4 regions of the Exiguobacterium sp. UBA3491 genome follow, and region 4 is predicted to be linked to each of the others. Evidence: riboswitches for the same ligand, from Rfam matches in the RefSeq annotation. Region 4 holds a riboswitch; each other region holds the start of a gene.
What was found. Region 4 has a riboswitch for thiamine pyrophosphate ahead of tenA (thiaminase II). Riboswitches for the same ligand answer to the same signal wherever they lie in the genome.

Region 1 (7,640 bases), on a different contig from region 4:
TCCATCGCCATATGAACAAGCGACGACACATGATGGTCATCTAAAGAATAATACACGGCTTTTCCATCTTTACGAAACTTGACGAGCCCTTGTTTTAACAGGGAGCGAAGATGATGAGATGCTGTCGCAATCGAGCAGTCGACAGAAGCAGAGACATCACAAACGCACAATTCCTCTTCGATCGTCAACGCATAAACGATTCGTAGTCGTGTCGCATCTGAAAGGATCTTAAATAATTTTCCGATTTCAAGCGTCGGAATCGTATCAACGACTTGTCCAATCTCAGACGCACGCTGTTCATCAATAGCAATCGTTTCACAACGGGGAATGTCCATGTCCGTCACCTCGTTTCTATTTCTATATTGCACCATGAGAAACAGGACATTTGCAAGTTCAGCGCATCCGCCTACGAATGAGCCAAAATACAACCCATCCCCCTACGTAATCACCGATATCCCAAACGATTCGATTTTGATCGACCGCACGTACACCGATATCGATGATCTTCGTACTCTCCAATCGATTCCTATAACGCTTACGTAATCGAGCAGGAATCGGGAGACGAAGCAGTATTCGATAATAGATGTCTAAGTGGGTGTGTCCCCAAATTTCTGTAGCGATCGAACTTGTCTTGATATACAACGGACGTTTGTAGCGTCTTTCATACTTTTCCTTCAGCAAGAGAGCCATTTCATAAGATACACGATTAGGACGCGGAAATAAAATTTTCCCCAAATGGTAGATCCCCCGATTATCCACGCGAATGATTTGTGGTTCCAATCGATACCGGATCCAATAGCCCCGAAAACGGATCGTCTGCCATTTCAATACAATCACCTCTGAACGGATTATACCCTGTTCTGAAGAGATTGATGCCATTCCCGTACAGCATCTGTCATATGTTGTGCAGCACGCCGTCGATCTTCTTTAGCAAAAATTTCCGAGATGACCGCATATCCTTCTAATGGGATAGGAAGAGAAGCGACATTCGTTGCCGTAATTCCGCCAATGCCAATTAAAGGTAAGCGCACGGCTTCGCGAATCGCTTGAAGCATCGTGTGTGGCATCGAGTCGGCGTCTGCTTTCGATGACGTCGCAAATAGAGAACCTACACCTAAATAAGATGCTCCATCTCGTTCTGCTTCAATCGCTTGCGCGACGGTTGCTACCGATACGCCGATCACAGTGTTCGGTAAGAGACGTCGCGCTGCGGTTAGAGGAATATCTTCTTGTCCGATATGCAAACCAGCTCCGACAAGTAACGCAATATCAATTCGGTCATTGATAATCAAAGGAACATCATGACGATCCGTCAGTCTCTTTAACCGGACTGCCTGTTCGAAGAATTCCTTTCCCTGCGCTGTTTTTTCCCGTAATTGTATAATCGTTGCACCACCTAAAATCGCTTCTTCAACGACCGTTTCGATTGCAACTCCCGGATGATATCGACGATCTGTCACCGCATAAATGGAATAATCAATTGACATGTTCTACCACCTCCATCAAATCTTGCTCCGTCATCAGACTGATTGCATTGAACAACTCTCGTTTGAAATTACCTAGACCTTTTTCTGATGCTGCCTGTTCTCCTGCTTTTCCCATGATAAATGTTCCGTGGACTGCTGCCTCAAACGCAGAATATCCTGCACCAAGAAAACTCGCAATCAAAGAAGCTGTCATACACCCCGTACCTGTGACGTCTCCGAGACGCGGCGTACCTACTTGTAGTTCCACTTCGCGCATGCCATCCGTGATGTAGTCGATTGGACCTGTGACGACAATGACGGACTTTTGTTTACGAGCGAATGCACGAATGATTTCTCGATCCATGATCTCATCACTAGCAGCATCGACTCCTTTTGTTCGTCCATTCTCCCCAAGCAATGTCTTGATTTCTGAAGCATTTCCTTTAACGACCGTACATCCGAGTCTACTCAATTCTTTTGAAAAGGACGTACGCAATGATGTGGCTCCCGCTCCAACTGGATCAAGGATGATCGGAACGTTCAAGCGTCTCGCTTCGCTTGCGGCGAGTCGTTGAGCTGCTTGCATGTCTGCATCAATTGTTCCAATGTTCAAGACAAGAGCTTGCGCGAGTCGAACCATCTCTTCCACTTCGCGAATATCCTCCGCCATGACTGGAGATGCGCCAACGGCAAGTGTGACATTGGCGCAATCATTGATCGTGACTGTGTTCGTCAAATGATGAATGAGTGGTTTGTGTTTAAGAATGGTCGTAAACATGTGAATCCCTCCAAAGTGAATGAAAATGATGTGTCGGTCCAATCCCTTGTCCGAGAGCAAATCCATGACGAATCGCCTCTGTAACATACTTCTTGGCCTGACGTACACTGTCCGGTAAAGCTTCTCCAAGTGCCATCCGTGCCGCAATCGCTGCAGATAAGGTACAGCCTGTTCCGTGAGTATGTTGATTATCTAACCGATCTGATGTGAAACGGTATTCTTCTTGCCCGTCCCATAATAAATCCGTGGCAGCTCCCGGTAGATGTCCACCTTTTAGCAAGACAGCTCCAGTCTTCATAGCCAACTGATGCATCGCCAGTCGCATCTCCTCTAGATTAGTAACTGATTGCCCTGTTAAGCGCTCTGCTTCCGGTAAATTTGGTGTGACGAGTGTCGCAAGTGGCAGTAACTCCGCGATTAGTGCTTCCTCTGCCTCCGTCCGCAATAGGGCATGCCCGCCTTTTGCGACCATGACAGGGTCTAGTATGATTGGAACTGTCTGTTTGCGAAGATGTGTTGCAATGACGTGAATCGTTTGTGCATTCGAGACCATACCGATTTTGATAGCATCCACACGAATATCTGAAAAGATTGAAGCTAATTGGGCATCAACGATTTCCGATGATAACTCTTCTACTGCTTGAACGCCCAGTGTATTTTGAGCCGTTACCGCTGTCAAAACACTCATCCCATAAACGCCCAATGCTGAAAATGTCTTTAAATCTGCCTGAATTCCAGCTCCACCACCGGAGTCAGATCCCGCAATCGTCAATACATGTTTCATATTTTTCTCACCTTTCCATCGAGCAATGTAAGGGAGTTGTTACCGACAAAAAAAGCGTCGACCGCTGTAAAAAAGCAGTCGACGCTATACGAAATCGTTATCCAACCATTTCGGTATCCGTTCGGCTCAACTTTCCTACGCTGGTATTATCCAGTTCAGGTAATAGGGTCGAAAACAGATTGGTTTTCCTCTCAGCCGGATTCCTCCAGCTCCCCTAGTTGCTCAAGTATTCATTTCGCCTTAACTGTAGCATAGCGGCAAGAAAAAAACGAGCCGAAGCTCGTTTTGAATTATAGATATGCTAATGGATTAACTGCATTCAGAGGAGAAGAGGCACTGTACTGATAGCCTCCGACATGTAGTTCGAAATGCAAGTGTGGTCCTGTTGAATTCCCAGTACTACCAAGTGTTCCAACTTGCTGACCTTGAGAAACTGTTTGTCCTGCATGAACAGATAACGAACTCATATGAGCGTAGACTGTCGTATAGACTTTCCCGTCAAGGAAGTGAGAAATCATGACGTGATTTCCATAAGGCCCACCACCTGAAGCTGTAATGACCGTTCCAGCTGCTGCTGCGACGATTGGTGAGCCGACCGAACCACTGAAATCGACACCATTATGGAACGTATAGCCGTTCGCACCGCTTGCTGGTCCAAACCCTTGTGATACGCCACCAGAAGATGGACGAACGAATTTCCCACCGCTCGAAACAACGGGTGAAGCAACTGAAGTAGGTGATTCTGAACTCTTACCTGCTTGTTTTGCTGCTTGAGCATTCGCTTTAGCGGCTTTTTCAGCTGCTGCTTTCTCGGCTGCTGCTCTTTCAGCCGCCACTTTAGCTGCTGCCTTCGCTGCCGCAATCGCACGTTCTTGAGCTTCAAGTGTCGCTTGTAGTTCTTTCGCGTCTAGAAGTTCTGTCGTAAACTTCGTCTTACTTTTTCTTAATTTTTTAAGCGTAGCACTGCGTTCTTTCATTTGAACTTTCAACGCTTTTTTTTGTTCGATTAATGTTTTCTTCTCTTCAACCTGCTTCGCCTTTTTTTCAACGAGCGCTTGTTTTGCTTCCGCTAGCTTTTGTTGGGTTGCGATGTAATCCGAAATCATTTTATCATCTTGCTCCGCGATTTTTTTCCCTGCCATGACACGACTAAATAAATCACCTAAATCCTTCGATCCAAAAATGACTTCTTCCCATTTGATTGAGTTTCCATCGTTTTCTTGGAAGACACGTAGACGATCACCGAGTAGTTCTTCTTGTTTTTTCAACATCTCTTCGTAGCGAACGATGTCTGCTTTTAATTCATCGATTCGCAAATTCAATTTCTCGATTTGTTTATTTTTTTCGGAAATCTGAAAAATCTTTTCGTTGATCGCTGCATCGATTCGATTGATTTGACGTTGTTCTTTCGAAATTTTCGACTCTTGTTTTTTAATTGCTTTTTCTAATTTACGTTGTTCTGCGGCATTTTCAGCCTTTTTTTCTTTGATCGTTGCTGCCGCAATTGGTTGTGTTCCTGTTATAAGTAATGCTCCTAAAACAATGGTAGAAATTAGTTTTTTTAGCATATATCGTTTTCCTCACTTATGTTTTTCATATTTTATTATAGTATTCAAGTTTCTCTCACATCTGAAATAGATTATAGCACCCTAATCGTTTCAAAAAAATTTCATTTACATTTCAAATGAAAACGTTTTTTGTAATATAATCATTTATTTTTTGAAAATCGCAAAAAAAGAACCGCTGCATAAGCAACGATTCTTTACTGTTTAAAACATCGTCATTGGGTTCACTGAGCTAGCTGGACCAGTTGCACTATAGCTGTATCCACCGACGTGGATTTCAAAGTGTAAGTGTGGACCAGTTGAATTCCCAGTGCTTCCACGTAAACCGATTTGTTCACCTTGACTGACGCGTTGACCTGCGTGAGCATTGAGTGCGCTCATATGAGCATACAATGTTGTGTACGTTTTACCGTTTAATTGGTGGGCAATCATGATGTGGTTTCCGTAAGGACCACCACCTGATGCTGTAATGACTGTTCCTGTTGCAGCTGCAACGATTGGAGTTCCAACCGGACCACCAAAGTCGATCCCGTTATGGAACGTATAACCGTTTTCTCCACCTGCTGAGCCATAGCCTTGCGTGACAGCCCCAACCGTTGGATGGATGAACAGACCACCGGATGATGGTGACGGTTTAGGTGTCGCAGGTGCTGACGGTGTTGGCGCAGCTGGTGCTGGCGCAGGTGTAGATGCTTTTGGAGTCGATTGTTTCGTCGAACCAGAAGGTTTCGCGGCTTGCGACGCTTTCTCTTGTGCTGCCTGCTGAGCCGCTGCTTCTTTAGCTGCTTGTTGCTCAGCTTCTTTTTGAGCCGCTGCTTGAGCTGCTTCAGCTTCTGCTCGCGCTTTTGCTTCACGTGCTGCTTGAGCTTGACGCTCTTTTTCGATCCGTGCTTCACGTTCACGTGCTGCCTTTTCAGCTGCAATCGCTTTTTCTTGAGCAATCAGAATTTGCTGGACTTCTTTTGCATCCATCAATTGTGTTTCAAATTTCTCTTTTTTCTTACGTAATTCTTTTAAGCGTTTGTTTCGCTCTTTTAATTGCGATTCAAGTTCTGCTTGTTGGCGTTTCAATTCTTGCTTTTCAACAACCAATTGTGCTTTCTTGTCTTTCACTTCTTGTTGTGCATCCGCTAATTGCTTTTGCGTATTTTGATAATCCGTGATCATTTTATCATCTTGCTTTGAAATCGATTTTCCGGCCATGACACGGCTAACGAGGTCACCGACGTTTTTTGCCCCAAAAATGACTTCTTCCCATTTAATCGAGTTCCCGTCATTTTCTTGCATGACACGAAGACGATCCCCAAGTAGTTTTTCTTGGCGTTTTAATTTCGCTTTATACTTTTCGATTTCTTTTCCAAGTTGAACGATTTCTCGTTCCGTCGCCTTAATTTGACGATCTTTCGTTTCGACAGCAAAGATCTTTTCATTCAAGGCTTCGTCTAATCGATTGACTTCTTGTTGCGTCTTAGAAATTTTTTGACCCTCCTGATTAACGGAAGACTCTAAGTTTTTTTGTTTTTTAGCATTGTCTTGTTGCTGTTGTTCGTTTTTAGCTTTCTGTTCACTTAAATCGTCAGCTGCTGCAAAATGAGGTGCTGATGAAAGAACTAGTGCGGAAACGATGAGCGACGCGAACGTTTTTTTCATGTAGTATTCCCTCTTTTTCTCTAGTAGTATGTCGATGAATTATATGGAATAACAGTTACGTTAAAATTAAATTCTATAATAGTTTTTCTTATTTATAGGAACGTTTTTGATTATAGCATTCATTCCTCTTCCATAATATTTCAGTGATATTTCATTTTAAATAAATCGTTCTTCTTCTATGTAATAGAAAATGATGGAAAACAGCTTCCCATTGCAACTTTGATTCATTTTTGGGAAACTGAAGCGAATGGAGGGAAACATCAGATGAAACTAGATCATACCGGCATCGCCGTTCGCGATATGCAAGAAGCAATCTCATTTTATACAAAAGTACTTGGTGGAACATTAACAAAAGAGTACTCAAACCCCGCACCTGGTGTCGCTTCCAACATCGCCGTCATCGAGTTCGATGATGCGCATATCGAGCTGTTGACACCAACTAGCCAGGATAGTCCAATCGCTCGTTTTTTAAAACAACGTGGAAAAGGAGTCCATCACATTGCCTACCGTGTTGATGATTTAGATCAAGCAATCGCCGAAGCAAAACAACAAGGCTTAACATTTTTAGAAGATACGTATCGAACGACGCCGTTTGGACGACGACTGATTTATATGAACCCTCGTCATTCACATGGGGTTATCACGGAACTCTGTGATTATCCAGAGAACTCATAAAAAAATCAGCACTGCGATAACGCAGTGCTGATTTTTGTTTTATACGATTAGCCGAGTTTTGCAACGATTTCTCGATTGAATGCAGGAATGTCATCCGGTTGTCGACTTGAGATAAAATTATCATCAACGACGACTTCTTCGTCCGCGAAATCTACTCCAGCATTTTCTAGGTCGATGCGAATTGATTTATAACCTGTCATTTTTCTTCCTTTAACGATTTTGGCGTTAATCATCAACTGAGGTCCATGACAGATCGAGAAGATCGGTTTTTTTGACATATCGAATTCTTCGACGAATGAGACGAAACGCTCATCTTCGCGTAGTAAATCTGGTGAAAATCCACCTGGTATCAAAAGGGCATCATAGTCTGCCGCCGATGTCTCATCAATTGAGAGATCAACGGTTACTTTTGCATCTTCCTGTTTACCAACAAGCTCTGCACCTTTTTTGGCACCAATGACAGTAATGTCGTGCCCCGCTTCTTTTAACGCATCAACCGGTCCAGTGAATTCTACATCTTCAAAATGATCGGCGAGTACGACTGCTACTTTTTTAGACATGTGATTCATCTCCCAAGTTGTTTGAATTTAAATCGAATCTTCTCCGCGATCTCGTGGAGAAACCGGATCATCTGGCATCTCGTTTTTCCCTTTTAGGATTTCCTTTTGCTGCTCCTCTGTCAGTTTCCGTTCTTTATCAGACAGACGATCCCGTTCATCTTC
Region 2 (7,685 bases), on a different contig from region 4:
GAAGCGGAATTCTGGTTCTCAAGTTTAAAGGTACTCGCCATTCTTTTCTTCATCATTCTTGGTGGCGCAGCTTGGTTTGGCTGGTTACCGATGGAAGCAGATCGTCCATCCTCATTGTTTGCAAACTTCACGGCAAGCGGTTGGTTTCCGAACGGAATTCTCGGTGTCTTGACGACGATGATTGCTGTCAACTTTGCTTTTCAGGGGACCGAATTGATCGGTGTCGCGGCTGGGGAGTCCGATACGCCTGAAAAATCGATTCCAAAAGCTATCCGGAATACAGTTTGGCGCACGTTCATTTTCTTTGTCTTATCGATCACGATCGTCGGTGCATTGATTCCGTATGAGACGGCTGGCGGAGTCAGTAGTCCATTCATCATGGTCTTTGATGCGATCGGCATCCCGTATGCCGCTGACTTGATGAACATCGTCGTCTTGACAGCACTATTATCCGTCGGGAACTCGGGATTGTATGCCGCGACCCGAATGTTATGGGCAATGGCACAAGAAGGGATGATTTCAAAGAAATTATCTTATGTTAATGCCCGTGGTGTGCCGATGCGCGCTTTACTCTTTACGATGATGTTTGCGATGTTATCGCTTCTGACAGCTTTTTTCGCAGAGGATACCGTCTTTATCTGGCTCTTGTCTTTAGCTGGACTCGGTGCTCAAGTCGGTTGGATTTCAATTTCCGCTTCGCAACTTGCGTTCCGCCGTCAGTTCATCCGAAACGGACATGATCTATCCGAACTAAAGTTCAAGACGCCATTCTATCCAGTATTACCGTTGATATCGTTGACACTTAATGTCGTTGTCCTTTTCAGTCTTGCGTTTCAAGCGGATCAACGAATTGCTTTATACATCGGTGTTCCATTTTTCCTCGTCATGTGGGGAAGCTATCATCTGTTCGTTAAAGGAAAACACCTATCGGCTCAAAGTGACATTCGAGTCGCCCCTTCCCAACTCGAAGAATAATGCCATATGAAAAGAGGCCGCGGTATCATCCACGGCCTTTTTTCATATGCTTGTTCTATTCCTTAAGTGTTCGCATCATCAATAGTTCTCCTTGATGGAGCTCTACTGTCGCTTCTGACGTACTCCATTCATTACTGACGGTCAAGGAACCTCCGACCGGAACAGGATGCATATCAAGTGGATATTTGACTCCAGCTAAACTCAAGATTGACGGCACAAGTGGAATGAAAGAAAGATAATGATAGCTTTCGGCTTCGACTGCATACGATCCTACTGCCAAATATCGCACCTCTTCCCGTTTCGTGACGAGTCGCGCTTCAGGGTATTGCTTCAATAAATACACATTTTGAACGGTCATGTCGAGTCGTCCACCTGTTGCTCCGACGATGATAGTATCATCAAACCGTTTCATCTCTGATACTGTACGAAGGGCGAGTTCGAGATCCGTCTCATCTTTCTCAGCCGGATGAACGATTGCTCCTTCAGGTACGTAACCAAGCGAATCAAAATCACCGATCGTCATGTCGCATGTCAGCCCAAACAATTCAATAGTCTGAACACCACCATCGACACCAATGATGAAATCACTAGACTGACAAAGCATCCGCAAATCAGGCACTTCTTCTTGAGGACCGGCGCACACGAGAATCGCCCGCATCTCAGATGCCTCGTGCTGAATAACGTAGTAAACGTGGCGCAGTTGTAAAGAGGAGACCCGCGACGACACCGCATAAAACATAAGATGGTACCATGTATGTCGCGTTATAAACTAATGAATATGGCACGACTGGACCTTCTGCATATTTCGCGAAGAACACGATTCCGCTGATGACATGACAGATATAACGGAGTCCTGCGCCTAATAGTGTTGCAAGGAGAACGAACGCCATCAAACGTTTCTTTTGTCCGTTACGTGCAGTTTGTCTAACCTGACGGGCGAACAGACCGCTCAGTCCGACGACACCGTATGCAATCGTGTAATCGAGTAATGGTTGGACGATCGTCAAGACTTGTGGGGCGAACATCAGTTGGATCGTACCAACAAGCGCTCCTGTGACGACACCTCCGATGACACCGTGGCGAAATGCCATGACAAAGATCGGTAACATCGCTAAGCTGATTGAACCGCCTTGTGGCATTTTAAATGGAATCAGTAAATCAAAGACGACCCCGAGACTTGCGAAGATGGCAATTTCCATCATCATTTGTAACCGTTTCATGCTATTTCCTCCTTCATTGTACGAGAGGACGCAAAAAGGCAATACGACGAACGCCGTACTGCCTGCGTGCGCCACATCCCTACGTCCGTTTGAACGGAACAGGTTCGAAGGGTTAAAGTCTAAAAGACTCCTCTCAGCCGCTTTTCAAGCGACACCCCTTGCGGTCATCATATTTCGTTTTCTCGTTCTTATTATACGGCAGCCCCTTGACGAATGCTAGTGATCGCTTCCGCATAATCTGGTGCATTGTAGATTGCTGATCCCGCGACAAGAACGTTCGCGCCGTTTTCGATGCAAAGTTTTGCTGTTTCCGGGTTGACGCCACCATCAATCTCGATTTCAAATGTCAGATCACGATCTGCTTTCATTTGTGCAAGTGATGCGAGTTTTGGCATGACATTCTCGATGAAGGCTTGTCCACCAAAGCCCGGATTGACCGTCATCAATAAGACCATATCGACATCCTCAAGGACGTGTTCAATCGTCGATAATGGCGTGTGAGGATTCAAGACGACCCCTGCTTTTGCACCGGATAGCTTGATTTGTTGTAAAACACGGTGGACGTGGTTCGTCGCTTCGACGTGGAACGTCACGATATCTGCCCCTGCCTTAACGAAATCTTCAACGAAACGTTCTGGCTGGTCAATCATTAAATGGACATCAAGGACCATATCCGTCTTTTGACGTAAACTGCTGAGCACAGGCAGTCCAAACGAGATATTCGGTACGAACTGACCATCCATGACATCGAAATGGATATAGTCCGCGCCTGCTGCCTCGACTGCTTTGACATCACGCTCAAGATTCGCAAAATCTGCTGATAAGATAGATGGTGCAATTTTAATCATCTTCAATACCTCCGGGCTCGATTCTTGATTTCGTCTATAAACATACCATAGTTCTCATAACGAGAGGACATGATTTCTTGTGCTTCGACGGCTTCCTTGACAGCACATCCGGGTTCATTCAAGTGCAAACATCCTCGATACTTACATTCGTCCTGTACAGCCACGAATTCAGGAAAACTCCACCGTACATCCTCGATTTCCATATCATACGGAAAATCAAGGTTCGAGAAACCTGGTGTATCAGCAATCAAGCCTTCGGCAAGTGGCATCAACGTGACGTGTCGTGTCGTATGCCGCCCACGTCCGAGTGATTTCGAAATCGCACTCGTCTCTAAGTCGAGTGTTGGTTCAAGTGCGTTCAAGAGCGAACTTTTCCCAACACCGGATTGTCCGGCAAGAACACTCGTTTTCCCGGCCAGTAACGGACGGACTTGCTCAACACCCGACAACGTCTCACTGGATGTCTCGATGACCGTATATCCAATCTTCCGGTAAGCGGCAATTGCCTCTCTAACTGCAGGACCTTTGACATCATCAAGCAAGTCCATCTTCGTTAACAGGATGACGGGTTGGATTTCCTTCGCTTCGATCAAGACGAGGAAACGATCGAGCAAGTGCGCTGAAAAATCAGGTTCTGCAGCCGAGACGACAAGCAACGCTTGATCGATATTCGCGACAGGCGGGCGTACTAAAAAGTTGTCCCGCTCCTTCACTTCGAGAATATACCCGGTCTCACTTTCGATATGAAGAACGACTTCGTCTCCAACGACTGGACTGATGCCGCGTTTTCGGAAATTCCCTCTTGCCCGTGAACGGACCTCTCCTTCTGGTGTCATGACATCATAAAAGCCACCCTGCAGGCGTATGATCGTTCCTTCTCGATTCTCTTCGATGCGTTGTTCCGTCATCCTATGCACTCCTTTTTCATCACATTTACTGTGCGTCTTTTGCTTGATTGTACGTGATGGTTTTTGAACGATACACCGTATCGTCTTTATAAATCGTAATCTTGCCTTCTTCTCCCGGATCAATCGTCACCGGCACGTCGAATGTCTCATCTTGGTCAATTGATTCCTCGATGACGGTCCGCTTCCCTTTCGCATCTTCCGTCTCAATCCGGATGACTTGTTTCGGTGGTTCCTCGTCCTCGTTCTCGCTGACCGCGTCATAGACGACCTTTTCAGGGAACGTCGCTGTCAACGTTTTTTCTTCCTCACCTTTTGAGATGAAGACCGTCACGGAGTCGTTCGGTTCGACTTGAGTCCCTGCTTGTGGGAATTGACGGATAACTTGATCGAGTTTCACGTCGCTAGAAAATTCTTGCTCGAACGTTCCATCGAGCCCTTTTTCGTCCAGGTAGGCTTTTGCTTCGTCACTCGATAAGTTCGTCAAATCCTTCAACTCGAAGGAAGATGTTCCTTCCGAGACGGTGATCGTAATCGTTTGTTCTTTCGCGATGACCTCCGTACCAGCCGAGATCGATTGCCGGATCACATTACCTCGCTCGATTTCATCCGACTTTTCACGTTCGACCTCGACTTTAGCGAATCCAGCCTCTTTTAACGTCTCAATCGCCTCTTTTTCAGCGTCATCTGTCACATCCGGTACTTCGACCGGAGCACTTCCGGTAGAGACGACCAAGTTGACTGTCGAGCCCTTCTTGACCTGTGCGTTTTCACGCGGTGTCTGACTGATGACGTCTCCCTCATCGACCGTATCACTGTTTCGTTCTGTCGTCTCGACAACAAATCCAAGTTTCTCAAGCTTCGTTTCCGCTTCATCTCCATCCGTTTTGACGACGGACGGTACCGTAACGGTAGGATCCGGCCACATCGCAAACGTCGTAGCCGCTCCACCGAGTAATACCAGTAATAATAGGATGACCCACCAGCGTTTTTTCTTTTTCTTTTCTGACGGTTTCGGTTGAACGGTCGTGACGACAGGTGTGTCCGGTTCCGCTTTTGATTCTTCTGGCACTTGTACAGGTGATAAGACCATCGTCTTTTCCATCTCATCCTCTTCTGCACCTCGGATGCCTTCACTTGCTCGTTCGTCAGACAACGCCGTCACCATATCTGCCTTAAAGGCTGCGACGGACTGCTGACGGTCATGCGGTGCTTTTGCGAGCGCCTGCATGATACAGTTCTCAAGCGCTTGTGGCACTTTCGGATTCAAGACGGATGGACGACGCGGTGTATCTTGCAGATGCTTCAAAGCGATCGCAACCGGTGAATCACCCTCGAACGGGACTTGTCCTGTCACAAGTTCGTATAAGACAGCACCAAGCGAATAGATATCCGACTTCTCATCGGCAAATTTACCTTTTGCTTGTTCTGGCGAGAAGTAATGGACAGACCCAAGGACGGACATAGTATGCGTCAGAGTCGCATTCGACATCGCCACAGCGATTCCGAAATCCGTTACTTTGACGGTACCATCCTCTCGAATCAACATGTTTTGCGGTTTGATATCGCGATGGATGATTCGGTGTGCATGGGCATGATCGATCGCATCACAAATTTGAGCGATGATATCGACGGCCTGCGGCACAGGTAATGCTTGATTTTCACAAAATGTCTTTAATGTCATACCATCGATATACTCCATGACGATGTAATAGATGGCATCTTCTTCGCCTACATCATAGACGGCAACGATGTTTGGATGATTCAAGCTGGTAGCAGCATGCGCTTCACGTTCGAATCGACGAATGAACTGTTCGTCATGCGAAAATTCAGTCCGTAAAATCTTAATGGCAACATGACGCTTTAAAATCTCATCATAGGCTTGATAGACATTCGCCATCCCGCCACTTCCAACTAGCCGTTCTATGCGGTAGCGGTCATTTAATCGATCTCCGTATCGCATATTCAGACCCTCTTTCTTTCTTTGAACCGGATGGCGGCAATCGTAATATTATCCGCGCCTCCTCGAGCATTCGCTTCTTTCACCAATCGTCCGACGATCTCATCAAGCGGATCATCCCGTAAGATGATCTGTTCGATGACATCATCTGGCACTTCATCGGTCAACCCGTCGCTACACACAAGGACGAGGTCATAGTCTGGAGCATCTCTTACTTGAATGTCGACTTCGACCGTTTCGTTCGAGCCGACCGATCGTGTGATGACATTTTTACGTGGATGATTTTCGACTTCCTCGTCCGAAAGCTCTCCCATTTGTCGTAACATGTTGACGTAAGAATGATCATCCGTCAATTGTTTTAACGCCGTACCCTCAAGGGCATAGACCCTACTGTCTCCAACATGACCGATGACGAGCAAATCCTCGACCCAGCACACACAGGCAATGGTCGTTCCGACGATCGCAAGTTGTTCTTCTTTTGAAAACTGAAGAATCCGGGCATTCGCTTCGGCTACGCGTTGTTCTATCCATTCGGACAATTCCATCGGACGATTTGGCATGAGTGAAAAGGATGCTTCAAATACCTCGCGAACGATCGCACTTGCGATATCGCCAGCAGCGTGACCTCCCATACCATCCGCAACGACGGCAAGACCACGTTCAGCGTTCCCGGTGAGTAATACCGTATCCTCATTTTTAGTCCTGACTTTCCCAGTGGTCGAAAGGTGAGCTAACTCCATGACAGTCCTCCGTTCGTATCAATCTTCTCGTCTCTTAAACGCGGCAATGTAGAAGCCATCCGTTCCGACTGTCGTCGGTAACAACTTGAGTTCTGCTCGATCTCCGATTAGATGCCGCACGGATTCTGGCATGCGTTCCGCGAAAGATGCATCAAAGTCAAAACCCTGATCGAGAATGAACGCTGTCTGCTCCTCGTTTTCGGTCGGATCAATCGTACAAGTCGAATAGACGAAGATTCCACCTTTTTTAACGAGTGGTAAGACAGATGTCAAGATGTCTCGTTGAATTTTTGGGAGTTGCTCGAGTTGTTCTGGGCGTTTCGTCCATTTGATATCCGGTTTTCTCCGAATGACACCAAGTCCTGAACAAGGTGCATCGACAAGAATCCGGTCAAAGGATTCGCTTTCGAAGCGTTCCCCTGCTTTACGGGCATCTAACGCTTCTGCTTGAACAGTCGTAAGACCTAATCGTGTCGCCTGCTGTTCAATCAATTTAATCTTATGTGGATGAAGATCAAGTGCCTGTAGTGTACCCGTCGTCAAACCTTCAGCAATATGCATCGCTTTCCCACCAGGTGCGGCACAGCTGTCGAGTACATGATCGGATGCTTCTGCACCAAGCGCACGGGCGACGAGCATTGAGCTCTCATCCTGAAGAGAAAGATACCCACGGTCAATCAGATCCGTTTTTTGGACGCTTCCTCGTTCGATTTCGAGACCGTCCGGCGCGACCGTAGATGGTTTTGCCGTCACACCTTGATCGAGTAGAAGCTCGATTGCTTCCTCCCGCGTCGTTTTCGTGCGATTGATGCGGACCGTGACGGGTGCCGGTGTGTTATTCAATTGACAGATCTGAAGCGTTTCTTCCGAACCAAACAGTTCGATCCAACGTTCGACGAGCCACTGCGGGTGACTCGTTTCAATGCTGATTCGTTTTGCAGCAGGCTCAATCTCAGCGAAATGAGGCATTCCCGCCCGTAATACATTCCGTAGCACTCCGTTGACGACTTTCGAGACATGGACTTTCCCACGTTTTT
Region 3 (7,685 bases), on a different contig from region 4:
AGTCGTCGTGCAAGGACGACGTCGTCCGATGTATACGGTAAGACGATGAACCCATCTTTGAGTAACTCTTCAGAAGCCCGTAACGTCTCGATTGGGTCAGGTAGTAATGTCTTATCGCACCCAATCACTTCAACCTTGACCATGTCGCACATACCGGATGCCCGCGCAAGCTTTGCTAGCCGGACAGCTTCTTCCGCTGTCTTCGCACCAGCCGTGTTCGGTAGTAAATCGTACTTCGTTAAATCAAGCGACTCCAAGAAATTCGATTGTTGTTTGTCGAAGAGATCGAGCCGCCGGACAGCGAACGTCAAGATTTGTGAAGCGGACGCATCGATGGCCTCCTGCTGTACCGTAGCATCCGTATATTTCCCCGTTCCAAGTAATAACCGTGATTCGAATGTCTTTTCTCCAATTTTCAACATCTTTATCCTCCTCCTACGAAATGAACGATTTCGAATGTGTCATTGTTCCGAACGACCGTTTGATCGTAAGCTCCGCGGTCGATGATCTGTCGGTTCTGTTCGACGATGACGAGTTTTTCCCCTAAGCCAAGTTGCGTGAGCATATCCTCAATCGTCTCAATCTGTTCAATGGTGTGGTCGTTGCCGTTAATCGTAATATTCATCGGACTTCCTCCTTTAGGATCAACCGTAATGTGTTTGCCAAAACTTCCGCTGTCGCCGGTGCGAGTAATATGCCATGCCGATGATGCCCCGTCGCTATAAAGATCCGCCGGGATGAATCGGCGACTCCGATATATGGCAAGCCGGACTCTGTTTGTGGTCGTACGCCTGACCAGACTTCTTCGATGACAGCATTACGGATCGGTGGATAGAGACGCTCTGCTGCTTGAAGCAGTGACGTGACTCCTGCGACACTAACACCGATCGTCTCGTCGTGCGGTAGTTCGGTCGCACCGATCAATATCCGTCCGTCCGCTTTCGGTACGAGGTAGACGGCGTCATCAAACAGGATCGAGCGTAACGGCTGACCTGCGAGACGGACTGCCAGACACTCCCCTTTGACCCCATATGTCGCAATCGAAATGCCAGCTGTATCGAGCAAGGCTTGGGACCCGCGTCCGGCAGCCACCGTCACCGTTCGTCCCGTCCACGTTCCCGTGTTCGACTCAACCCTAATGAAATCATTACTCTCCTCGATTCGCGTGACGTCCACCTGTTCTTCGATTGGTACCCCACGATTTCGTAAGACATGCATCAATGCAGTCGTTAGTCGTCGCGGATCGATTTGACCGACCGATGGAAATAAGTATTCTTGCCCATTTTGTTTCAATAAAAATGGTTGTTCCCGGTAGCCACAATCGATCCCGGTCTCGCGCGTGAGGCGTCGCGCAAGTAACGGATACAGACGGCGACTTCGCGCGGCAAGCGTATGCAATTCTTCTCTCAGCTCGATGTCCGTCGCAAGCATTCCGGCAGCCGCCCGACTCGTCCCTTGTCCGCATGTTCCGCGATCAAGGATAAGAACGGATTCGTTCTGACAAGCGAGACTGTAAGCAAGCGTCAAACCGATGACTCCACCACCGATGATGATGTGATCCGTCATACCCGTACCCCCTGATAACGCTGAATGGCAGCATGCGGGTCCGCTTGACCGAGAATACCGGATAAGACGGCGATTCCGCTTGCACCGGTCGCTGCGATTTCAGGAATGCGATCAGGAGTGATCCCGCCGATTGCGATGACTGGTTTCGTCGTGAAGGTGACAACTTGCTTCAAGGCGTCGATCCCTCGCGGTGGCACGTTTGGTTTCGACGCTGTCGGATAAATATGACCGTACAGCAGTCGGTCGGCTCCTTCCGCTTCCGCTGCAAGTGCTTCTGCCAGAGAGTGGACGGATTTCCCGATGATGAGATCCGGAAAGTGTCGCCGAACATCGCGGACACATAAGGATCGTCGCGTCAACTGCACACCGATACCAGCGACATGGGCGACGTCGACCCGGTCATGAATGGTTAATTGATCAGACGAATACCCTTTCGCAAGGAGCGCGTCAATCAGTTCTAGCAATTCTGCTGCCGACAAATTCGATTCTCGCAGATGAAGCTGATCCGTATATGGTTGAAGCGATTGAAAGGTTTCCACTCCATCGCGTGGATTGATGGATCCCGTCGAAATCAGATGTAAACGCATCATGTTCTTCCTTTCCATACGAAAAAGGACCACTCCCGATGTTGAAGGGAGTGGTCCGAAAATGCGTTGAAGCGCTAAGGATATCTAAGGTTTCGAGCCACTTCCCTCCGCTAGTACGAACTAGATCAGGTTCAAAGGGTCCGGATACTTCCGTCTCAGTCTGCTGCGAGACTCCCCTAGTGTCTTTTCGTGTTTAATTGGCTTGCCCCATTAGTCTAGCATGAGTCGCTTTGCTTCGCTAGTCCTAGTTGAGCGCTTCCACTTGCTGAACAAGCTCCGATTTCGTCGGTCGCTGTTGCTCTTGGCTGTCGGCATACGTCTGCTTTAGCTTCAGGATGCGCATTACTTTAGCATCGAGCATCGCAGGCGTCAGCGTTTTGTCTTTAACGGCTTGCATCACTTCGGTGTGGACCTTCGGATAGGCACCTGCTTCCGAAAACATCGCCATATCTGCTCCATTGACAAGTGCCTGGCGTGCCGCTTCCGCAAGACCATATCGTTTCGTGATCGCCCCCATGACAAGGTCATCCGTGATGATGACACCCTTGAATCCGAGTTGTTGACGCAAGAGGTCAGTCAAGATCGGCTTCGAGAGCGAAGATGGATTTTGATCGTCATATGCGGGATAGAGAATATGGGCGACCATCACCATCTCGGCGCCCTCTTGAATCGCTTCTTGGAACGGTAACAGTTCCGTTCGCTTCAGTTCTTCCTTTGATGCTGTCACTCTCGGCAAACCGACATGGGAATCGAGACTCGTATTGCCGTGACCGGGAAAATGTTTGACGACCGGAATCGTTCCCGTCTCTTGCATCCCATGCATCAGGGCCGTACCGAGAGTCGCGACGGTCTTCGGATCAGCACTTAACGCACGGTCGCCGATGATTGGATTGTTCGGATTGCTATTGACGTCAAGGACCGGTGCGAAGTCCATGTTGAATCCATAAAATCGTGACAGGTGACCGAGCGTACGTCCGACATCTTCCATTTTTGCAGCATCTGCACCTTGCGCCATCCGTTGACTCGTCGGGAGACGTAATCGTTGATCCGGTACCCGGCTGACCCGTCCGCCCTCTTCATCAACCCCGACGAAAACATACGGTTTTTGGTTCGTTTCTTGAATGGCACGCGTGAACGTCAAGAGTTGATCTTCTGACGTAATATTCCCACCAAGCAGTAAGACCCCACCGATCGCATGCGTCTGCAACAATTTCCGGTCAGCTGCTGAAAGTTCCGTTCCGGCAACTCCGATATAGAGCAATTGATCAATCTTTTCTGACGTCGACATCGCTTCAAGTTGCTGCTTTAATCGTGCTTGTTGCTGTTCTTCCTTTGTCGGCTCAGGCTTTGATTTCTTCGCCTCCGTCGGTTGCTTCGTTGCTGGTTGTGATGGTTTCGTTGGTTTCGTTGGTTCCGTCGTCTCCTGCGCACACCCTGCAAGCAACAGGCAACCGATCAGTGCTACTTTCTTCACAAAGGATCCTCGCTCCGGACACCATTGATGGAATAATAGACGGAAATCTCTGCGTTCAAGGATTGCGAGACCGAACAATATTTATCTTTTGATAACGAGATGGCGCGACGGACCTTATCTTCCGGGAGATCACCTTCAAGCCGGTAATGAATCGAGATCGACGTAAAGCGCCGCGGATGATCCTCTGCCCGTTCCCCTTCGATATCCATTTCGAAATGAGTAATCGTCAAGCGCATCTTCTCTAAAATCGAGACGATATCGATTCCAGTACAGCCGGCAACGGCATGTAGCAGCAGTTCAGTCGGTCGTGGTGCTTGATTTTCGCCACCGTTCTCCGGTGCTGCATCCATCGCAAGATGATGCCCTGATTCCGTCTGTCCACTAAACCCCATCTGTTTGTTCCATGTCACTGTCGCTTGCATCGTTTCCACTCCTTTGTCAGTAGTCTTCTACTGTAGTATACGCAAAAAATAGCAAGCCTGGAAATTCACACGCTATTTCGAATAATGGTTCTTTTCCCGAATTCTCGCTTTGCGATACCCGACGAAATCGTTTCATGCTATCCTGTTACTCATAGTTTCGCGCGCAAGCGCCAGAATTGAGGAATCATCCATGTCACCTACTACTCGTTTAAGTCGACGCGATTGGCTGTTGATCGCCACGTTGTCTCTCCTGACGTTCGTTCTCGGAACAAGCGAATTCGTCATCGTCGGGATCCTCGCTGAAATCTCCTCAGCCCTTGATATCACGATCGCAACAGCCGGTACGCTCGTCTCGGCATTTGCCATCTCCTTTGCAATTGGTACACCGATTGTCATGTCGCTGACCGGTCACCTGGAACGGCGTCGCCTGATCCTACGTCTGTTACTCGCTTGGGTCTTACTGAACCTTGCCAGTAGTTTTGCTTCAAGTTACGAAGTATTGCTCGCAACCCGCATCCTGACTGCCATCCTGACCGGTGTCTTGATCTCGCTCGCAATGGTCGTCGCAAGCGATGGCGTACCTGTCGCGAAGCGCGGTGTCGCCGTTTCGTTCATTTTTGGTGGTTTTACACTCGCGAACGTCCTCGGTGTTCCGATCGGTACGTTCATCGGTCAACACGCTGGCTTCGCAGCCACGTTTTGGCTGACGACAGTCATGGGAATGATTGCGTTCCTCGCTGTGTGGAAGATCGTTCCCGTCCAGCAATCGACGGGCTCCGGTTCAATCAAGGAGCAGCTTGGATTGCTCGCTAATCCACGGATCCTGATTGCCTTCTTCATTCCGTCGTTCGGCTTCGGAGCAACTTACGTCGTCTACACGTACCTCGTGCCGATCCTGCAAACGGAACTCGGCATCGCGAAGACATGGATTAGTCCGATCCTGCTCGCTTATGGTGTCGTCTCGATCTTCAGTAACATCCTTGCCGGCAAGATTGCAAGCAAAAATCCGATGGGTCGCTTACGGTTCGTCTTCGTCGTGCAAGCAATCGTCCTTGCTGCATTATACTTCACGACAGTATCCCTTCCGCTTGGTCTGTTCAACATCGCCTTGATGTCGTTGATGTCGATTTTACTAACGACTTCGACACAGATCTACTTGATCGACCTTGCTGAAAAGTTCAATCCGGAAGCAAAAGGACTCGCCGCTTCCTTGATGCCGGTTGCGAGTAACGTCGGTATTGCTTTTGGTTCGGCACTCGGTGGCATCGTCTATGCGAACGGTCCGATGATGAACACGGCACTCGTCGGTGGACTGGTTGCGCTTGTCGCTGCTTTATTAACTGCAATCAGTCATCGTCTCGATCAGCGGTCATGAACGGCTACCTTATCCTTTTTTGTAACAGGTCGATGACGGTTCGATGACGTTATGATGATAGTCCCCATCTTACTGATGATTTTTCAGTATGATGGGGACTATGTTGTAGTAGAGGAGTGTCTGAAAGTGAAAGCATTACACATCATCGGCATCAGTTTATTGACGATCATCCGGCTCTGGCTCGGAATTCAGTGGTTCATCGCCGGAATCGGCAAGTACATCAATGGCTTTGATGCAAAACCGTTTCTTGAAGGGGCGCTAACGAAAGCGATAGGCGAAGACGCACTCGTCAGTTCGTGGTACGCGACGTGGATCGAGCAACTTGCCTTACCAAACGTCGGGCTGATCAACGTCTTGATTCCGTTCGCAGAACTCGTCATCGGGATCTTGTTGATCCTCAGTCTGTTGACGGTTCCTGCACTGGTCGTCGGAAGCATCATGAATCTCAATTACTTACTTGCTGGAACGATTGCGTTAAACCCGTTGTTCTTAGCAACCTCAATCGTCTTACTTGCTGCAGGCCGCTTTGCGTATCAAATCGATATCGATCACTGGATCATGCGCTGGTATCGTGCGTCGCAACAACCACATCCCCTCGACCGGATTCCGGTCTAACGCAAAAACTCTCCCAAACGCGGGAGAGTTATTTTTTTTGTTGCTCGAGAATCGTCTGCTGTGTCGGAACCCCGCCGACTGGGACTGTCCGCTCGAGGAACAGATAAGGTTTGCCATCGACTTCAAAGCGATGGTCACCGAGATAACGCGCTGAACGTCCATCCATTGCAAGCTTTTGTTCGATGGCTGCGACATGTTCGTCGAGTGAATAAAACCGATCGTCAAACGTCAGCGTGATGTTTTTCTTACGGTACCCCAGTAAGAAGCTGTAGTAGAACCAATACAGAGCACCTGCGAAGACAACAAAAATCAAGAATTGCATGTGAGTTCCCCCCTTGTATAGTCTTTATACGTTGGAAGAAAACGGGAGGTTTCAAGTGATTGAATGAAATTTCTATAACTTACTTCAATCGCATATCACTTAGTGATAACTTAATCTTTGGATTTTTATTCGTAATGTTTCCTTCATATTCAATATTTGCTGATGTCGGATTGAAAACCAATACTCTGTAATCATCATTTTTTAGCTGATAAGAAAAATAAATGCGTCCATTTTCCAAAATAGAGACCGGGAATCCACCTCCATCCGGGAATTTTTTACGATCAGGAAGTGGAACTTGATGTACTGTATATTTTTCCGACTCCATATCGAACGTATTCCAGCTTAACTGTGTCTCATCATTTTCATTTATCGTCACGATTAATTTGCCTTCATTTAAAATTCGAGTGTTAAAATCTTCTCCTTCCAGTTGTTTTAATCGTTTCGTCTTTTTTCCGTCTGTCATAAGCAGACGCTGCTGTTCAGTATCGGGGTTATTCTTAGGAAAATATGTTTGAGAAAAAAATAGTTGTCCTTTATAGAACGACTCAATGTATTCATTCTTCTTTAATTTGATTGGTAGTTGTTGTTTGCGTACGCGATTATTTTTTAAGTCAATGACATAAATAAAGCTTCTTATGGTCTGCTCATCCATCGAATAGCGCTCCACATAAAGTAGATCTTCTGTTCGTTGAAAGGGTGAGTAGGCGTACTTTTTATTATTAACTTCTGAGGGAGTGCTCAATTGTTTTGTAGTCAATTTTTTAGTTTTAAGATCCCAGTATTGCAACTCCCAACTACCGTCTTCTCGACCTTTTAATCCGTAAGTTACGGAATCTTGCATGAGAGTATACGTTTCCTCTTGCATGAACTGTTTAAATGACCGTGGTGCTTCATCATTTATATAAACACGGTCGAGATACATATTATTTAGATAAGATGATTTTGATTCAGAGACTTGTCCATCTTTAATCGAGACTGAGAAGTCTGTTGGTTGACGCACTACATCGATTAAGTTGATTTGTAGATTTTGAAGAGTGCTTTGCTTCGGGCTACCGCTCTTTGTTTCAACTACTAATTCAGGTTTTTCTAAATTTAAGACGTATCCTACATAAAAAGCTAGTGATACGACACTGATTAGTATAAAACCAATGAAATATTTATATGACCGCATATTATCCCCCTTAGACCGAGATTTTCCATTTCAGAAGTCGCAAACTTCTCCAACAAGCATAAATCATGTAGACAAAGACAAATCCGATGAATAAAGCGTCTTTTTCTGAACTTAGTAATAAATGTGTTTGATCCAAAAAATAAATACAGACGA
Region 4 (7,685 bases):
CATCGATATGATCATGACAGGACACATCGGAATGCCGACAATCGAGTCTGAAGTCGTCACGTCAAAAAACGGCACTTTCCCTTTACCTGCGACATTGTCGGATGACGTCATCACGGGCGTACTGCGCGAAAAACTCGGCTACGATGGCATCGTCATCACGGATGCATTGAATATGCAGGCGATCGCCGACAATTTTACGGAATCAGAAGCCGTTCTGAAAACATTTGACGCCGGTGTCGACATCGCGCTCATGCCGACGATTCTTCGTTCCGAGCAGGATGTCATAAAACTCGACCAGATTTTTAAGGACGTGATTGCGGCAGTCAAAGACGGACGTCTGTCAGAGGAACGGATTGATCAATCGGTCGAGCGGATCCTGACGCTGAAGGCAGAACGCGGAATATGGAATGGCACGACGGATACGACATCCTTAGCTGATAAACTCGCGCAAGCGAACCAAATCGTCGGTAGTCCCGAACATAAAGCAAAAGAACGCGCGATGACGGAAGCCGCGGTCACACTCCTGAAAAATGATCAGCGGACGTTACCCTTCAAGCCGAAAAAGAATGCAAACGTTCTTGTGATCGCCCCTGCGACGGATCAAACGGACAGCATGAAAAAGACGATTGCTTCCCTGCCTAAGAACCGGAACTGGCACGTAACGACAGCGAATTACTCGGCTACTACGCTACCGCTCGACCAAAACCCGACACTACGGGCACAACTCGATGCAGCAGATTACATCATCGTTGGTTCAAACGTCAATACGAGTGCCAAACTACTGCCTACTGCACCAGAGCAAGCGATTCCAGCTTCAATCTTCCGGTATGCGAAACAAACAAATACACCATCCGTCTTGCTCAGTCTCCGTAATCCATACGATGTCGCCGTTCAACCGGACGCACCGGCACACGTCCTCGTCTATGGTTTTAAAGAGGATCCGAACGGACCGGACTCTGAAGCAGGCAATCTGAAATCAGCGGGACCGAACCTCCCTGCTGGTATTCGAGCAATTTTCGGAACGTTCAAACCGCAAGGCACCTTACCAGTTGATGTGCCGGTCTTTCAGAACGGTGTCTTTACCGATCAACTGCATCTCGAATTCGGTGATGGCTTTAAAAACTGGAAAAAATGAGAACATGATACACAAAAGACCGAGCCCCCTTTAAAGGATGCCTCGGTCTTTTAATGATTGATACGGATATTCCGCTTCTTCTTTCGCACGATGGTAGACGCGGTATAACCAATAGGTCAGTAATGCATAGACGACAATGACAAGAACAGCAGAAATGTAGCTCCCCATGCTATATGCTACCTTGAAGTTTCGAGTCGTAGCGGATATACCGGACAACACGATTAAAGTTGGAATGATATATCCAATAAATCTTACTTTGACTTTACCCAGCATTCGTTGCACGGCATACGCGGCGCTGATTGCGAGTACGATCACGATGATCTCCATTTCTACCCCTACTTCCGCTAAATGTTATACCTAATTCTACCATCTATCCGTTTAAGAAGATACCGTCCATGCTGGAATCGTCTCGTAAATCGACGTAAACGTTTCTTCCGTCCATCCCATATGCCAAAACAGCAACTCATAATAACAGCTCGTCACGAAATGCCGTTTCATCCGCTCTCGTTCAGCCGAGCTTGCTTGTTCCGCCAACGCATCAAGCCGTGCAATCTGTTCAAAGACGACCTTTTCGAACCATTCCGAACTATATGTGTCGATCCATTGCTGATAGATTTTTTCATCCGGTGTACACGTCAATAATTGTTGTCCAACTTCATAATACAACCAGTAACATGGCAAGATGGCAGCAATCGTCTCACCAAGCGTCCCTTCACTCGCATGATGCATGTGGGAGACGTAAGCATATGCTGTCGGTGCCGGTTCAAATGCTTCAAGATCTGCTTCTGTGATACCGAGCGGCTCAAAAAATGATTGATGTAAGCTCAACTCTGCCTCGTAAGTCGAAGTAGCATGCTCGGCAAGTGTCGCGATCGTCGCGAAGTCGTCTGCTTTTGACGCTGCCTTCGCTTGAATCTTCGCAAAGTGTTTTAAATAATAGGCATCCTGCATGACGTAATGCCGAAATTTCGAGAGCGGTAACGTCCCCTCCCCGATTCCTTGAACGAATGGGTGGGTAAAACTACTGTCCCAATACGCTTGTGCCGCTTGCTTGATTTCTTGTGTGAATGTCATGATCTCATCCTCCTCTTTTTTATGAAACGAAAAAACACCACCCCGAAACACACGGGCATGGCGCAAGAAGAACAAGACTTGACGCCACTTCCCTCCGTAAGTACGAACTTAATCAGGTTCAAAGGGTCCGAACGTCTTCGTTCGTCTCAGTCGGTCAACCGACTCCCCTAGTGGTCATTATTCGATTCAAATCCACTATAGCATGCTGAAAATGGAAGTCAAGTTGTCCTCTTTTCGCTATACTATGGAGTGTCAGAAGGCGGATATCGTCTCCATCTACAGACCGATTCCGAACTCCTTTCGTTCTCGTACACTAATTTTAGTACCTGATACTATAGTTCATTCTGTTACTTACAATTGGAGGAATTCATTATGCATACACCAACAAAAATCATGGCGTCAGCCGTTATCGCTTCTGCTTTATTACTTCCGACAGCCGCATCCGCTGAGCAAGTCGTTGATAAAACAATCGTCACTCTCGGGGAGTCGCTCGGCGCAAAGGATAAGGCTTGGGTGCTTTCCCGTCTCAATGCACCGGAAGGCATCACGCCGATCATCGCCACTTCTGCTGACGAAGAAAAATATCTCGGGAAAAACATTCCCCAGTCGCAAAAAGGTGGCAACATGTATTCATCCGCTAAAATCGAATTGACGGAAAAAGGTGACGGACTTTCCGTTGCGACGGAAAACATTACGTGGGTGACGAAGGATATGTACTTGAACGCTCTCGTCACGGCAGGTGTCAAAGATGCCGACATCACGATCACTTCTCCTTATAAAGTGACTGGAACATCAGCACTGACAGGAATCATGAAAGCCTATGATCAAACTTCGGCTGAGACCGGAATCAAGCTGAGTGACGAACGGAAAGATTTAGCACAGCAAGAATTATCGGTCACTTCAGACGTCGGGAAGACAGTCGGGACAGATAAAGTCGCTGATTTGATGAATGAGATCAAGGCCGAAATCGCGAATCAAAAACCGGAAACAAAAGTCGAGATCGAAAACCTGATCGTCCAAGTCATTCAAAACAACAACATCCAACTGTCTGATGCACAGATGGATCGGTTGACGAATCTATTCAATCAAATGGAGCAAGCGAACATCAACTGGGGGCAAATCGAGAGTGGACTAAAAAATGCTGGTCAAGACATCCATGCGTTTGCAACGTCCGAGGAGACAAAAGGATTCTTCGCTAAATTATTTGATGGTCTGAGTGACTTCTTCAGCTCGATTGCTGGTGTGTTCAAATAATTCAGACTTCCGCAATTAACAAGATAATGGTAAACTGATTGTATCTGAAACGAAAGGTGGTGTGAAATGATGGACTTTGCTGCGTGCAAACATTGGTTAATGGAACAATTGTATCTGTTGCGCGCGATTTTTCATGGAATGGCGTTCTAAGGCACCCGTCTGCCCTTTTTAGAACTTCATGATTGAAAAATACAGCAAAGCGCATCTTTCACACACTAGGGAGAGTGCTATTTGCGCTCTCCTTTTTTAATGCGCGCGAAAGGATCAACTCATTATGATGATTTGCGACATTCAACATCTGACAAAACAATTCGGAGGCGAAACGATCTTAACGGACGTTTCCCTCTTCTTAAACGAACACGATCGTGTCGGTCTGATTGGACGAAACGGGAGTGGTAAAACGACATTACTCCGCTTACTTGCTCGCCTTGACCAACCGGACGGTGGCGTCATCTATCAAAAGAACGGTTTGACGATTGGCTACTTGGAACAACTTCCCACTTATGCCGAAACGATGACCGGACTCGACGTCCTTTGGACGGCGTTTGAAGAGATCCTCGCAATCCGTTCTCGGATGCAACAGTTGGAGCTTTTGATGGCGACAGCGCCAGATGATCTGGATGCACTACTCGTTCGATATGCGGAAGCGACAAATGCATTCGAACAAAAAGATGGCTATCTACTCGACTCGAAGATCGAGCGCATGGTGAACGGATTACATTTACGTCCGTTACTCACTCGCCCTTTCCATCAGTTGAGCGGCGGTGAGCAAACTAAGATTTGCCTCGGTCGCATGTTGCTGATGGAACCACACCTCCTAATCCTTGATGAGCCGACGAACCATCTTGATTTAGCTGCCGTTGAATGGTTAGAACAATTCTTACGGGACTACACTGGAACTATCCTGCTCGTCTCTCACGACCGGGTCTTCTTAGACGCCGTCGTCACCTCGATCGTCGAGCTTGAAGATGGTGAACTGACCTCCTATCTAGGGAACTACAGTGCGTTCGTCGTCGAACGAGAACGTCGCTTGATGGAACAGTTCCACGCCTATCAGGAACAACAGAAAAAAATCAAGAAGATGAAGGAAGCGATTCGTCGACTACGGCAGTGGGCAAACGAAGCATCTCCACCGAGTGAGAAATTATTCCGTAAAGCAAAATCGATGGAGCGGGCACTCGAGCGAATCGAACGGATCAAACGACCGCAACTCGAAGCCAAAACCGCTGATGTCTCTTTTTCTTCTACCGATCATACGAGTCAAGTCGTCTTTCGCGCTGAAGAGCTCTCTTTCGCTTACGATTCCCGTCGCATTTTCGATGTTGTCTCGTTCGAAATCATGGCTCAAGATCGGGTCGCGATCGTCGGAACGAATGGGAGCGGGAAATCGACGTTGCTCGCACTGTTGCTTGATGAATTGTCACCAGACGCAGGCACGCTCACGCGTGGACCATCGAACCGGATCGGTTACTTGTCCCAGCATGCCCATTTCGAGGAGGATGCTCGCTTAATCGACTGGTTTAGAGACCGCATTGCCGTTCCAGAAGCGGAAGCCCGCCATATTCTTGCCCGGTTCCTGTTTTTTGGACCGACTGTCTTTCGGTCTATTTTGTCACTAAGCGGAGGAGAACGTGTTCGATTGCAGCTTGCCGTACTCGTTCATTCGTCGATCAACGTTTTGATTCTCGATGAGCCGACGAACCATCTCGATATTGAATCAAGAGAGACACTCGAAGAAGCACTCGAGAATTTTTCTGGTACATTGATTGCCGTCTCACACGACCGCTATTTCTTGAATCGGCTTTTTCCGCAGATCCTGTGGCTCGAAAATGGTCTGACGCGTTATCATGGTACGTATACGTATGCTCAACAGAAGCGTACTGAGTTCGCTACGTCTTCCTCACTCCACGTAACCCCTCAAAAACCAAAACGCTTGTCACAATACGAGTTAGAAGTGCAGATCGAGCGGCTTGAACAGAAATTAACAAAACGTGAAAAACCGACCGATACCGTTTCTAAAAGCATCCAACAGCAACTCGATGACCTATACGAACAGTTGCTACAGTATGGATGATTTAGCTTTACTTGCCTGTCACTCTCGATACCGAGAGTGGCAGTTTTTTCGTTCATTCACAAGATTTCAGCATACGGTTTTTTAGCTAACCTTATTAAGTTTTAAAATTTTATTTTATTTTGTTGTTGATTATTTTCAGAAAATTCGTATAATTTAGCGTATAGTTTTTATTATTCTTTGGGAGGAATACACCATCATGAACGCCATTCAGCAAGTCATTCAAGGAAGTGTCGATTACGCTAACAACATTTTATGGTCGTATGTATTAATCGCTGTATTGATCGGCGGCGGGATCTACTTCACCATCCGAACTGGCTTCATCCAATTCACTTACTTAAAAGAGATGTTCCGCGTCACGCTCGATAAAAGTGAACAAACAACAGACGATAAAGGAGAAAGCATCACTTCTCTCCAGTCATTCTTCATCGGTGCTGCGACACGGATCGGTACGGGTAACCTTGCCGGTGTCACGATTGCCGTCACACTCGGCGGACCAGGTGCCGTCTTCTGGATGTGGATGGTCGCTCTCTTAGGGGGCGCGACGGCTCTCATCGAAAGTACACTGGCTCAAGTCTATAAAGTACGCGATACGAAATCGAACGCATACCGTGGTGGTCCTGCCTACTACATCGAAAAAGGCTTGAAGAACCGAGCTCTCGGAATCGTCTTTGCAATCTTGATTGCTGTGACGTTCGGCCTTATCTTCAACTCCGTTCAATCAAACACGATTGCCGCTGCCTTTGACAATGCGTTCGGTATCAACACAGCTGTCGTCGGCGCAGCACTCGTCGTCTTGACGGGACTCGTCATCTTTGGTGGTGTCCACCGTGTCGCGAAGTTCTCTGCAATCATCGTTCCTATCATGGCAGGTCTCTACTTGATTGCTGCTCTTTATGTCGTCGTTACGAACCTGACGGAACTTCCTGGTGTGTTCGCAATGATTTTCAAAAGTGCCTTCGGAATCGAGCAAGCATTCGGTGGCTCGGTCGGTGCTGCAATCTCACTCGGTGTCAAACGCGGATTGTTCTCAAACGAAGCGGGAATGGGGTCTGCTCCAAACGCTGCGGCGGCGGCTGAAGTCTCTCACCCAGCAAAACAAGGTTTCTTACAAACACTTGGTGTATTCCTTGATACGTTGATCGTCTGTACAGCGACAGCAACGATTATTCTCCTCAGTGATAGTTATGCGGCTGGAAATGGCGAAGGAATCGGCATGTTGCAAAACGCGCTCTCCGAAGAATTTGGTGCAATTGCCCCACCATTCATCGCACTCAGCGTCTTCTTATTTGCTTTTAGTTCGATCGTTGGTAGTTACTACTACGGTGAGACGAACATCGAGTTCATCAAACAAAGTCCAGCAGCCGTCTTCGGTTTCCGGATTGCGACAATGGGCTTCGTCTTCATCGGATCTGTTCTCAGCCTCGGTATGGTATGGAGTTTTGCCGATCTCTTCATGGCAGGCATGACATTAATCAATATGACAGCGATCCTCCTCTTGAGCGGCATCGCTCTCAAAGTCATCAAAGATTATCAGGAACAACGGAAACAGGGACTCGATCCTGTCTTCTCAGCAAAAGCACTCGGGATTGAAAATACGGAGTGTTGGGACGTTGAAGAAGAAGCTCGTCCTGCTGCTGGTGAAGTGCCGCCATCACAATGATTTAACTCTGAGTTCAAACTTCAACACCGAGGAAGCCATGCGCCTACTCGGTGTTTTTATTTGTAAAAAAGAATTTGGATTATGTTTTCATCGGACAGGGAAAAAGTCAACAGATTGCCCCGAAGGAGGAATTCATCTTGTCTCAAGCTATGTTGATCATCAACCCGTCTTCTGGTAAAGAACTCGGAAAAAAACACGCGACGCTCGCTGAAGAGACGCTTGCTACTCGCTTTCAAACCGTCGACGTTCGATTCACGGAAAAAGAACACGATGCAACGGAATTCGCACGTCATGCCGCCCAGTCTAATTACGACGCCGTCATCGCCATGGGTGGTGATGGAACGGTCAATGAAGTCATTACTGGAATTGCCGAGCAACCACATCGTCCAACACTCGGGATCGTACCGCTTGGGACGGTCAATGATTTATCACGCGCGTTACACATCCCGACGGACCCCGAAGAGGCGATTCAGATATTAGCTGATGCC

Region 1: linked by a shared signal. The riboswitch ahead of thiD (bifunctional hydroxymethylpyrimidine kinase/phosphomethylpyrimidine kinase) and the one ahead of tenA (thiaminase II) in region 4 are both predicted to bind thiamine pyrophosphate.
Region 2: linked by a shared signal. The riboswitch ahead of thiT (energy-coupled thiamine transporter ThiT) and the one ahead of tenA (thiaminase II) in region 4 are both predicted to bind thiamine pyrophosphate.
Region 3: linked by a shared signal. The riboswitch ahead of B4F99_RS04595 (thiamine phosphate synthase) and the one ahead of tenA (thiaminase II) in region 4 are both predicted to bind thiamine pyrophosphate.

What each region holds. Positions count from the first base shown of each region.
Region 1 is NZ_DFQK01000030.1:117,106-124,745, forward strand. Features, by position in the region: gene B4F99_RS11855 (ArsR/SmtB family transcription factor) at 1-335, opposite strand, end outside; gene B4F99_RS11860 (hypothetical protein) at 394-735, opposite strand; gene thiE (thiamine phosphate synthase) at 849-1,487, opposite strand; gene thiM (hydroxyethylthiazole kinase) at 1,477-2,244, opposite strand; gene thiD (bifunctional hydroxymethylpyrimidine kinase/phosphomethylpyrimidine kinase) at 2,225-3,028, opposite strand; TPP riboswitch at 3,144-3,254, opposite strand; gene B4F99_RS11880 (murein hydrolase activator EnvC family protein) at 3,319-4,596, opposite strand; gene B4F99_RS11885 (murein hydrolase activator EnvC family protein) at 4,798-6,243, opposite strand; gene mce (methylmalonyl-CoA epimerase) at 6,508-6,918, shown strand; gene B4F99_RS11895 (type 1 glutamine amidotransferase domain-containing protein) at 6,966-7,478, opposite strand; gene B4F99_RS11900 (hypothetical protein) at 7,506-7,640, opposite strand, start outside.
Region 2 is NZ_DFQK01000032.1:457,509-465,193, forward strand. Features, by position in the region: gene B4F99_RS14820 (amino acid permease) at 1-975, shown strand, start outside; gene B4F99_RS14825 (thiamine diphosphokinase) at 1,031-1,633, opposite strand; gene thiT (energy-coupled thiamine transporter ThiT) at 1,635-2,195, opposite strand; TPP riboswitch at 2,255-2,364, opposite strand; gene rpe (ribulose-phosphate 3-epimerase) at 2,387-3,043, opposite strand; gene rsgA (ribosome small subunit-dependent GTPase A) at 3,046-3,951, opposite strand; gene pknB (Stk1 family PASTA domain-containing Ser/Thr kinase) at 3,977-5,911, opposite strand; gene B4F99_RS14850 (Stp1/IreP family PP2C-type Ser/Thr phosphatase) at 5,914-6,648, opposite strand; gene rsmB (16S rRNA (cytosine(967)-C(5))-methyltransferase RsmB) at 6,667-7,685, opposite strand, start outside.
Region 3 is NZ_DFQK01000012.1:294,048-301,732, reverse strand. Features, by position in the region: gene B4F99_RS04610 (thiazole synthase) at 1-422, opposite strand, end outside; gene thiS (sulfur carrier protein ThiS) at 425-625, opposite strand; gene B4F99_RS04600 (FAD-dependent oxidoreductase) at 622-1,566, opposite strand; gene B4F99_RS04595 (thiamine phosphate synthase) at 1,563-2,153, opposite strand; TPP riboswitch at 2,239-2,341, opposite strand; gene nagZ (beta-N-acetylhexosaminidase) at 2,398-3,627, opposite strand; gene B4F99_RS04585 (OsmC family protein) at 3,624-4,049, opposite strand; gene B4F99_RS04580 (MFS transporter) at 4,240-5,424, shown strand; gene B4F99_RS04575 (DoxX family membrane protein) at 5,551-6,039, shown strand; gene B4F99_RS04570 (hypothetical protein) at 6,068-6,361, opposite strand; gene B4F99_RS04565 (hypothetical protein) at 6,441-7,532, opposite strand; gene B4F99_RS04560 (hypothetical protein) at 7,543-7,685, opposite strand, start outside.
Region 4 is NZ_DFQK01000022.1:18,925-26,609, forward strand. Features, by position in the region: partial or broken gene B4F99_RS08730 (glycoside hydrolase family 3 N-terminal domain-containing protein) at 1-1,135, shown strand, start outside; gene B4F99_RS08735 (hypothetical protein) at 1,166-1,462, opposite strand; gene tenA (thiaminase II) at 1,514-2,209, opposite strand; TPP riboswitch at 2,282-2,388, opposite strand; gene B4F99_RS08745 (DUF1002 domain-containing protein) at 2,582-3,463, shown strand; gene abc-f (ribosomal protection-like ABC-F family protein) at 3,738-5,537, shown strand; gene B4F99_RS08755 (alanine/glycine:cation symporter family protein) at 5,734-7,197, shown strand; gene B4F99_RS08760 (diacylglycerol/lipid kinase family protein) at 7,335-7,685, shown strand, end outside.